DNA from 2 places in the Paraburkholderia sp. RL17-368-BIF-A genome. Region 1 is predicted to be linked to the other one. Evidence: riboswitches for the same ligand, from Rfam matches in the RefSeq annotation. Region 1 holds a riboswitch; the other holds the start of a gene.
The links. Region 1 has a riboswitch for manganese ahead of P0D87_RS15335 (TMEM165/GDT1 family protein). Riboswitches for the same ligand answer to the same signal wherever they lie in the genome.

Region 1 (5,488 bases):
TTTCACGACGCAGCATGCGTGCGGCGTGAGCGAAAGCAGCACCATCACGTCGAGGTAGGTCGGGTGGTTGGCCACCACGATCGACGGACCGCGCGCACGCAGCGCCTCGCCGCCCGACACTTCGAGCTTCATCACGCCGATCAGTTGCAACGCGCCGACGAGCGCGCGGAAAAACCAGTGGATGATGCTCGTCACCGCGAACTGCCGCGACGCGCGATGCGGCCACAGCCACGCGAGCGGAAACACCAGCACCGAAAACAGCACGCCGCAGATGCCGAACACGACGAAAGCCATGCCCGTGGCGAAGAATCGCCACGTGTAGTCAAGCCGCGCGGTCATGCCACTCCCACTGCCAAAGGACGCCGGCGCCCTGCCAGGCCGCGGGCTCGCCGGTTTCAAGACAATGCAGCAGCGCCTGGCTTTGCGTGGCGAAGCGGGTTGCTGCGGGCTCCTCCTGGTCGTACAGGCGCGGCGACGCGGACCGTGTACAGACCAGATGGCCGAGCGCCGTTTCGTTACTCAAGAGCAGCGCGACTGCCCCGCCCTGCACTTCATCGTCGATCGTTCCGTAGGCGGAGTCGGCCGGTTCGTCGGCGTAGACCAGCAGGACCGGTGACGCCAATTGCGTTGCGTGTTGCGCATACGCCTCGAGCAGCGCATAACCGAGCGTTTCCGGGCCCGCCGAAATGGCGCTCGCCGCCGAGCGGTCGCCGCGCGCGATGCCGAACACGCCCGTCATCGCATTGAGCACCGAGAGGCTAAAGGCCGTCGGCGACACCGGCTCGCCGGAACTGATGGCGCGCAGAATCTCCGTGGTGCGGCGCAGTTCGCCGTGCCGCGACGCGAAGACGACGCGCGCCTCGTCGGCCCCGACGCAATCGTGCGCCACCTTCAGCGCGGCTTTCGAGAGCGTGCTGAGACGCCGCCGCACGATCGGTTCGATAAAACCGATGTCGGGTGCGGCGGTGGTGGCAGCAGGCCAGCTAGACCAGCGAGCGACCGGAATGGTCCAGTGCGGATCGGGCATATCGGTGTTCGCGCGTTGAAGCAAGGAGAGGCTGAAGCGCCTGACGGAATACGCAGCCGTCACAGCGTATGCGCGCCGCGCGGACCGGCAATTTCCAGCCGGGGGACAATCCAGACTTCTTTTGTAGGGTTCAGCGAATTAACGGCACTTTGGCCCGATTATTTAGGCCATTGACGATTGGCCGTGTAGTTTGGCTCAGGCTTCCTTAGTCGCCGGAATCATACTGAATATTCTGAATTAAATCAGCCACAAAAGACGTATCCATCTGTATCCGTCTCGCGTTTACGACGCTAATTTGAGTGCTATGGCGATTTGCAGAAATTTCCCATCTGGGCCTGGGAATATCCCTACATCTGTAGGTTTTTGGGAATTCGACTGTCAGACGGTCGCGTTCGCAAAGAGAATCCCGCGAATGCTTTCAATTAACTTTCTGCGACGACTGTTGCAGTCGAATACATGCGATCCGATTTCACGCGAATTCTGCTCCCGGCAGAACGGCCGCGCGGCGACGCCTGCTATAATCCGTCCCTCATTGGGGAGTAGCCGCCCCGCGCCACGTTCGCCCGGCATCTAGCCGGGCTCGCAACAACGTGCGCTCGCGGGGGCGCCTGTCAACAGACTTGGCCGTCATGGCCATGGCAGCCGCAGCCTCTGGCCTGGCGAGACCGATGACCCACACCCCGCCGCAATTGGGCCCGGCGTGTCGTGGGTCGTCGCTCGTTCATTTCCCGGCCCGCGGATTCCAACCCACGTGTTCCACGCTTTCCTCATTTCCACCGGAGCGGTCGCGCTCGCCGAAATCGGCGACAAGACGCAGTTGCTGTCGCTCGTGCTCGCCGCGCGTTATCGCAAGCCGATGCCGATCATCCTCGGCGTGCTGGTCGCGACGCTCGTCAATCACGCGGGCGCGGGCGCGCTCGGCGCGTGGCTCGGCTCGCTGCTCACGCCGGCCATCATGCGCTGGGCGCTGGCCATTTCATTCATCGGCATGGGTTTGTGGATTCTCGTGCCCGACAAGCTCGACGACGAAGAAGCCAACACGAACCGCACGCATCTTGGCGTGTTCGGCGCGACTGTCGTGGCCTTCTTCCTCGCGGAAATGGGCGACAAGACGCAGATCGCGACGGTTGCGCTCGCCGCGCGCTTTCACGACTTCTTCGGCGTGGTGGCGGGCACCACGCTCGGCATGATGATCGCCAACGTCCCGGCGATCCTGCTCGGCGACCGCTTCGCGCACCGTCTGCCGACCGGCATCGTGCACGGCATCGCCGCCGTGCTGTTCGTGGTTCTCGGAACGATGGCGCTGTTCGGCGGCGGGCTCTGACGAAGGTGCGCGATGCCGGCATTTGCCGGCATCGCGCTCTTGTCACGCTTTTATCGCGCTTGCGGTCGCGTCGCGGTCATTGCACGGCTTTCGCGCCCGACGCGGCAGCCGGCGACGCTGCAGCCGGCACCGGCGTTTCGTTGGAAGCACCCGCGCTGTTGCCGAGCGGAATCTTGACCGTGCGCACGACGCCGTTGCCAAGCGGGAAGTCGGCAAGCGCACTGCGCGCCAGATACGGCATGGCTCTCACCAGCGACGACTCGCCGCCCGAGTTGCGCGCGGTCACGTTGTAGACCTCCTTGCCCGTCGCGCGCTCGGTGATCCGCACGCCGAGCAGATGCGTGAAGATCGGATAGCTCTGGTTCACGTAGCCTGCGGGAAACGGACCCCACGGCCCCCACGGATCGTACGGACGGCCCCAGCCCCAGTAAGGCGCCGGCCACGGGTTGTAGTAGACCGGCTCGGCCACCGTCACCATGTCCGAGCGGATTCCATACGAGAGCCCGACGAGATAGCGCGCGTCGTTGCCGTCAACCTGGCGGAACGCATGCGTGGCGAGTTCGTTGGCGACGATGCGCTCATACGTGGTCAGCTCGAGATTGTTCCGCTGGTCGGGCTCGCGTGTGAACGCGTAGGTGCGGGCCGCGTCGCTGCCGCTCCAGTCGGAGAACGCGGTGACCTGCGTGGTCACGTAGGTCGTGCAGCCGGACAGCAGCACGCTCAGTGCCGCGAGCAGCAACATGGCGCGGCGCGTCCAGATATTCGTTGTCATGGTCTACCTCGTGAAGCGTTTCTGTTCGTTCGTCTTTCATTGTACGTATGACCGTCGATCGCGCCGCGCCGTTCCGCTCCCACGCCGTAGGAGCTTGAGCGTGAGCAAGAGCGGTGCGCGCGTCCGAGCGCGCATCGGCCGAACGGCTATCTGAAAAGCGCGCGCCGCACGATTGCCCGAGGCTTTGTACAATGGCTCGACAAGCCCGGCTCGCGTGTCTTCGTGCGCCGGCCGCTCGAGTCCCATCACTACAGAACGCCATGGCCGATACCGCAACGCCCAATGTGATCCGCCGCGCCGATTATGCGCCGCCCGCTTTTCTGATCGACACCGTCGCGCTCGAGTTCGATCTGCTGCCCGAACGCACGGTCGTGAAGAACACGATGCGCGTGCGCCGCAACCCGGACGCCGCGCGCGCGCCGCATCTCGAACTGATGGGCGAACAACTGGAGTTCGTCGGCGCGACGCTCGACGGTCAGCCGTTCGCCAACGCGCATCCGCACGAGCACGGGCTGGTGCTCGACAACGTGCCCGACAGCTTCGAGCTCACGCTCACCAGCATCTGCAATCCGGCGGCGAATACGACGCTCTCGGGCCTGTATGTGTCGAGCGGAAACTTCTTTACGCAGTGCGAGGCCGAGGGCTTTCGGCGCATCACCTATTTCCTCGACCGGCCGGACGTGATGTCGACCTACACGGTCACGCTGCGAGCCAGCAAGGCCGATTATCCGGTGCTGCTGTCGAACGGCAATCTGCTCGAGGAAGGCGATCTGCCGGACGGCCGTCATTTCGCGCGCTGGGAAGATCCGTTCAGGAAGCCGAGCTATCTGTTCGCGCTTGTCGCCGGCAAGCTCGTTGCGCTCGAAGAGCGTGTGAAAACCGGCTCGGGCAAGGAAAAGCTGCTGCAGGTGTGGGTCGAGCCGCACGATCTCGACAAGACCCGTCACGCGATGGATTCGCTGATCAATTCGATCCGCTGGGACGAACAGCGCTTCGGCCTCGAACTCGATCTCGACCGCTTCATGATCGTCGCGGTGAGCGACTTCAACATGGGCGCGATGGAAAACAAGGGGCTCAACATTTTCAACACGAAGTACGTGCTGGCGAACCCCGAAACGGCGACCGACACGGACTTCGCGAACATCGAGGCGGTGGTCGGCCACGAGTATTTCCATAACTGGACCGGCAACCGCGTAACCTGCCGCGACTGGTTCCAGTTGAGCCTGAAGGAAGGGCTGACCGTGTTCCGCGATCAGGAATTCTCCGCCGACATGGCCGCCGGACTGACTAGCAGCGGCGACGAAGCGGCGCGCGCCACCAAGCGCATTGAAGACGTGCGCGTGCTGCGCCAGATGCAGTTCGCCGAAGACGCCGGCCCGATGGCTCACCCGGTGCGCCCGGAAAGCTACGTCGAGATCAACAACTTCTACACGATGACCGTCTACGAAAAAGGCTCGGAAGTCGTGCGGATGTATCAGACGCTGTTCGGCCGCGACGGTTTTCGCAAGGGCATGGACCTGTACTTCAAGCGTCACGACGGCCAGGCCGTGACGTGCGACGATTTCCGTCATGCGCTCGCCGACGCTAACGGCCGCGACCTCGCGCAGTTCGAGCGCTGGTACAGCCAGGCGGGCACGCCGCGCGTGTCGGTGCGCACCCGTTACGACGCGGCGGCGCGGCGCTACAGCGTGACGCTCACGCAGGGTTATGGCGACGCCGCGCCGGCCGCGCGCGAAACGCAGAAGGGACCACTGCTGATTCCGTTCGCCATCGGCCTGATCGGCAAGGACGGCAACGATCTGCCGCTGCAACTCGAAGGCGAAGCGCGCGCTTCCGACTCGACCACGCGCGTGCTCGAATTGACGCAGACCGAGCAGACGTTCACGTTCGTCAATGTCGAAGACGAGCCGTTGCCGTCGCTGCTGCGTAATTTCTCGGCGCCGGTGATCGTCGAATACGATTATCCGGCCGAACAGCTCGCGTTCCTGCTCGCGCACGACAGCGATCCGTTCAACCGCTGGGAAGCCGGCCAACGCCTTGCCACGCGCGAGTTGCTGACGCTCGCCGGACAGGCGGCGAACGGCGCGCAACTGCAACTCGACGACTCGGTGGTCGCCGCGTTCGCACGCGTGCTCACGGACGAATCGCTGTCGCCGGCGTTCCGCGAACTCGCGCTGATGCTGCCGTCGGAGGCCTATCTGGCCGAGCAGATGACGGAGTCGAATCCGGCGGCCGTGCATGCGGCGCGGCAGTTCGTGCGCAAGCGTCTCGCGAATGCGCTCAAGGGCGAATGGCTGAGCATTTACGAGAAGCATCGCACGGCGGGTCCGTACGAAGCCACGCCGGCCGCGGCCGGACATCGCGC
Region 2 (5,488 bases), on a different contig from region 1:
ACCATCTCCGTCCTGTCGACAAACAGCTCTTGAGAAAACTCGTCGACTGCCTTTGCTCGCGCCATCTTTCCCATGTCCGCCAGGCGATCGCCCCGCTCGAGAATTCCTTTCAGCGCCCGAGTTAACGAATCGGGGTCGTGCGGCGGAACGACCCAGCCGTCGACGCCATCACGAACGTTCTCCGGCAGACCGCTGTAGCTCGACACTATCACAGGCTTGCCCATCGCCATCATCTCGCGGCAGGCAAACGACACAGTCTCCACCGCATATGACGTGACGAAGCCGATATCGAACGCCCGGATATAGGGCTTCACGTCTTCCACGAAACCCGCGACTTCGAGCTGGCTGCGCATACCCACCGAATCAATAACCTGCCACTGCTCTGCGCTCGGCTCCGTTCCGACAACCACGACTGCAATCTTTTCACGTAGCGATGGCGGCAACGCGCTCACTGCGGCGATCACGTCCATCGTGCCTTTGTACCAGTCGAAGCCTGTCACGGTCCCGAGCACAAGTTTGTCGGCTTTCGATTCGCCGAGCAGCGACTTACGCGCCGCGGCGATCTCGACTGCGTCCGACGGCTTGAAGTCGTCGATGTCCACACCATTCTTGATGGTGATAAGCGAGCAGTGTCGATATACCGAATCGCGCACAAGGCTCGCAGTCGAATCGGACACGGCAATGACATCATCTGTCGCGCGGGCTCTGATCTTCGTGACGAAGTCACTCTTGATGGCGATGGAGTTGTGTTTGGTCAATACAATGCGCGGCTTGCGGCCCTTGAAGCACATCAGGCTGAATACGACCAGGCGATGGTCTGGAGAGCCGTTGACGTGCACAACATCAAAGCGTTCTTTCTCCAGCAGCGAGCGCAATGCGCGCCACGCTGAAATCATGCGGCCGGCGTCTTTCAGCTTGGCTGGGAATTCAAGCGGCAGTGTCGTCACGTGTTCGAGCTTGCTGGCCTTTTCGAATAGCCTGCTACTCGAGGGCGCAGCCACAAATATCTGATGCCGCCTGGAAAGCCCCTTGGCAATCGCCAGGATGTACGTATCGTGACCTCCGCCGCGCCCATAGTGAAAATTGGTCAGCAATATCTTCAAGGCAAAGGCTCCAGCGAAGCAATGGCATCCAGGACTTCCGTTACCGAGGGTGGGCGCCCGTCGTCACCAACGGACACCGATACGCCAGGCACGTCGACGCCAAAATAACGCCGTGCTGTTGCAGTGAAGATCATGACCGTGGGCTTGCCGAGTGCGCTTGCGAGATGCACGAAGCCTGTATCTGTCCCGACGATGAGCGTGGCGGCATCGACGTACTGCGCGACCTGCAAGATAGACATCCGCGGCAGTATACGAGAGCCCCTCACTTCCTTCGCAATTGCGATGGCCTCCTGTTCCTCGCGGGCTGAACCCCACGGCAGAAGGGGGGTAATGCCGCGCTCGACAAGCGAGCGGCCAATGGCAACCCAGTGAGCCGTCGGCCACTTCTTTACATCGCTCGAAGTGGCATGGAACAGCATCGCGTACGGCTGTTCTTCTGGCTTGACGGAAGGATCGGCAGACCTGGGGATTGACAGGTCGAAGCTCGGTGCCCCGCTCACCTGATAGCCGAATGCGTCGGCGACAGTGCGGCGCAAGCCGTCCCACGCATTGAGATCTTCGCGTGGCGCGAAGCGGCCAGTGTAAGCAAAGGCGGCGCCGCTCTCGCCGAGGTCTGCCGAACGATAGCCTAGACGCCGGCGCGAGCGCGCAAGGAAAGAAATTATCGCGCTTTTGTAGACGCCCTGAAGATCGAGAACGATGTCGTATTTCTCGCGTCGCAGTTCAGATATCGATGTAAAGATCGCCTTGAGCTCGGCCCCAGAGCGGTTTTTCTTGAAGCCCCGCAATGGCGCGCACAGCACGCGGTCGATGCCCGCATTCCAGCGAGGAACATCGGCGAAGGACGCATCGGCGGCCCAGTCAATCTTGACGCCAGGAAAGGCGCGATGCAGGTCGGCCACCACGGGCTGACCATGTACCAGGTCACCTAAGGAGGTGACTTTTACTATTAGAATGCGTTTCATTCCATTACCATTCAACAAGCGGACTTCACTTCAGCATCCGTGAGACCTATACCTCGATGCTGTGCAGTGACCTGAGGGAAATCAACGGCAGGATATCCAGCTTAGATTATCCCGGACTTGGTCCGAGGGTTCCCACACGCCGGGAGCAATCAAAACGACTTTGGTTCAGATCGGCGGCAGGGCGGTTCGTAGCAGCGGTATTTTCGACATAGCAATAGAGCAACTATCTATTTGCAAGCTATCGGAAGGCTGCCTGGGGCGCCCGGGTTCCGGGTTGTTGCACGCGAGTCGCGTAGGATCATACAGGACCCAGCGGGTACGGGACCTTGGCGTACTCAGTCTCCGGTCGTGCGTGGAGAGACGTTTCGTAGACCTTAGGCGGAGCAGATCCGGCTGTCGTGCTCGAAAGCGTGGTCCCGCAGTACCATCGACAAACCGCCAAAACAACTCGAACTCGCCCGACGCGCTGCCCCACCCACACGCCTCCTAGCCCCCGCCTCACCTCTTCGCTGAAATTTCAGATCGTTCTCATCCATTCGCTGAATCGGCGCGCGCTGCCTATGCAATTCCCATCGATATGGGAATAGTTGCGCGTCGGCCTACGCCGACCCTTTCGCATTTCAGTGCGACAGGCATTGCGAGATCACTCGCCGGACTAAGAGCTTTATTTGCAATTCATGCACAAAATAACCAGATCAATTCTCGCGGCATCGGTGGTTCTTCTTTCACAGCTTCCTTGCGCACAAGCGGCGCCGCAAGCGGGCGCAAGCCAGTTCGCCGGTCCTTATGTTGGTTTCAAGCTAGGCGTCAATAATTCGGATGCATCGGGCGCATTCAACAAGGCGTCGCATAACACGGTGTTTCCGGGCTTCACCGCCGGATACAACTTCGACGTGCAGCGGTTCGTGGTAGGAGCCGAGGCTTTCGCGGATTTGCACCACGGCTCTACTACGTCCAAGGACGCAGGAATCGACGCCAAATTCGGCATGCCGTTTAACCAGTTCATGCCGTACATTCGCGCCGGCTTCACGGGCGACGACCCCGATACGCGGTTCCATTGGGGCCTCGGCGTGGACTACAAGTTCGCGGAGCATGTCAGCGCGGTCGCCGAATGGACCACGGACTCGAGCCATCACGACGGCACGAAGAGAACAAACAATAGCTTCACGGTAGGCGTCCAGTATCACTTCAATTAATGACTCGATGAGCTTGCGCGCGGCAAGAAAACAGACCGCTGCGCAAGCTGCATGGACACCACACTTGGCACGCAGTAAAAGCTCGGCTCACGGCGAACACAGTCAACAAGCTTCTTTGCGAAGGCTTGTTGGCTCCGCCCACTCCCGCTAAAATCCCCGGGTCACTGGGGAGTAGCCTTCCTTCACGCATCGCGGCATCGCGGCATCGCGTGAAGGAGAGCGCGTCAACATACTTGGCCTGCGGGTCATGGCGCGTTCGACCGGGTCGGTTTGGCGAGACCATTGGCGCACTGCTTCGTTCTGGTCGGACGGGTCGCGGTGCGTCATGGTTCGTCTTACGTCCGACCTCGGAGCCGCTGTGAAATCCCGCGCTGTTCAATCTCCTCGTCTTCTGCTCAACTTGCTGTCGCGCGATCTGCCGCGCCGCACGTTTTCGGTCCATCACGTCAATCACGTCGATCACGTCGATCCCTTCGATGCACGGAGCCGCGCATGACCGGTCTTCTCATCGAACTGGCCATCATGCTGGTCGTCATCCTCGTGGCGGCCGAGCTTTTCACCAACGCGCTCGAACATCTCGGCGAGCGGCTTAAGATATCCGAAGGCGTGACCGGCTCGTTGTTCGCTGCAGTCGGCACCGCGTTGCCCGAGACGCTCGTGCCGCTTATAGCGATTGTCGGCGGGACGAGCGATCGTGCCGTCAACGAGGAAATTGGCGTGGGCGCGATTCTCGGCGCACCGCTGATGCTGTCCACGCTGTCTACCTTTCTGATGACGCTCGCCGTGCTGCGCTCGCGCGGCGTCGGCGGACGCGTCGCGCCGGAGCGTTCGGGCTTCACTCGCGATCTCAACTATTTCCTCTTTGCCTTCCTGCTGGCCGCCGCGGCCATGTATGTGCCGCATGAGCAGCGCATCGTGCGCGCGCTCTTCAGCGTCGCGCTCGTCGGCGTGTATGTCGCCTATGTCGTGGCGACCTTCCGCGCGTCGAACGATCTGGTCGATGCAGGCCACGGCACCGAAGCGCCCGGCAAGATGATGCTCGCGCGCCTCGGCGTGCCGACCAACCTCGCGACGATCGCCGTCCAACTGCTGATCGCGGTCGCGCTGCTCGTGTGGGGCGCGGAGGGTTTCATCCACGGCGTGCGGGGCGTGTCCGCGGTGGTCGGCGTGTCGCCGCTGCTGCTGTCGCTGCTGATCATTCCGATCGCCACGGAGTTGCCGGAGAAGGTCAACAGCATCCTGTGGATTCGCCGCGGCAAGGACACACTCGCGTTCGGCAACATCACGGGCGCGATGGTTTTTCAGGGCACCTTGTTGCCCGCTATCGGCATTCTGCTGACGCCGTGGACGCCGCGCATCGAGGTGGTGACGGGCATCGTCATCACGCTGGTCGCGGCGGGCTGGCTGCGGCTCAACGCCCGCGAGCGCGGCGCGCCCGTGTGGGCGCTGCTGGTCTGCGGCGCGCTGTACGCCGCTTATCTGGCGATCACGCTAAGCCGTTAGGCGTTCGAGCCACGTCGCCGGCGAATCACAAGCCGCGGCGATGCTCCCGCCCAATACATCGATCTAACGGCTTTTCTCTCGCCAACTCCCGGAATCGCGCGATGGGGGACGACGGCATAATTTCACAAACCATTGCGACATAGATCTCGACTAGCGCCGCCGACGAAATCACCGTTGCGCGGCGCATTATTCGCGCATGTTGTCGATGCATCAAGCGGCAGGGAACCAGTCGAGCAAGTCCGCGGAGGCGGGTATGAGCCACATTGTCATCGTCGGATCGGGCGGCCATGCAAAAGTCGTCATCGATATCGTCGAGCAGGAAGGAAAGCACAGCATTGCCGGGTTAATCGACGCATACCGCAACGTGGGTGAACGGACGCTTGACTACCCGGTGCTAGGCGGCGAAGCCGATCTTCCCCGTCTCGTGGCTGAACACGATCTGCAAGGCACCATCATTGCAATCGGCGACAACGTCGTCCGCTCGAAAGTGGCGGCGAAGGTCGAAGCGCTTTGCCCCAAACTGCAGTTCATGAATGCCATTCATCCGCGGGCAACGATTGGTCGCGGCACAACGGTCGGGGCGGGCAGTGTGGTGATGGCTGGAGCGGTCGTTAATCCCGACTGTCGCGTAGGCCAGTTCTGTATTCTGAACACGAACTCGTCGCTGGATCACGACTCTGTGATGGACGAGTTTTCGAGCCTGGCGCCCGGAGCGATAACG

Region 2: it holds a riboswitch for manganese, as region 1 does, so the genes downstream of both, P0D87_RS08605 (sodium:calcium antiporter) here and P0D87_RS15335 (TMEM165/GDT1 family protein) in region 1, are expected to answer to the same signal.

Annotation. Positions count from the first base shown of each region.
Region 1 is NZ_JARESN010000007.1:312,137-317,624, reverse strand. Features, by position in the region: gene P0D87_RS15345 (lysophospholipid acyltransferase family protein) at 1-339, opposite strand, end outside; gene P0D87_RS15340 (beta-ketoacyl synthase chain length factor) at 323-1,027, opposite strand; yybP-ykoY riboswitch at 1,550-1,768, shown strand; gene P0D87_RS15335 (TMEM165/GDT1 family protein) at 1,779-2,351, shown strand; gene P0D87_RS15330 (DUF4136 domain-containing protein) at 2,428-3,123, opposite strand; gene pepN (aminopeptidase N) at 3,384-5,488, shown strand, end outside.
Region 2 is NZ_JARESN010000004.1:56,534-62,021, reverse strand. Features, by position in the region: gene P0D87_RS08620 (glycosyltransferase family 4 protein) at 1-1,103, opposite strand, end outside; gene waaC (lipopolysaccharide heptosyltransferase I) at 1,100-2,068, opposite strand; gene P0D87_RS08610 (outer membrane protein) at 2,782-3,264, shown strand; yybP-ykoY riboswitch at 3,419-3,611, shown strand; gene P0D87_RS08605 (sodium:calcium antiporter) at 3,757-4,767, shown strand; gene P0D87_RS08600 (acetyltransferase) at 5,021-5,488, shown strand, end outside.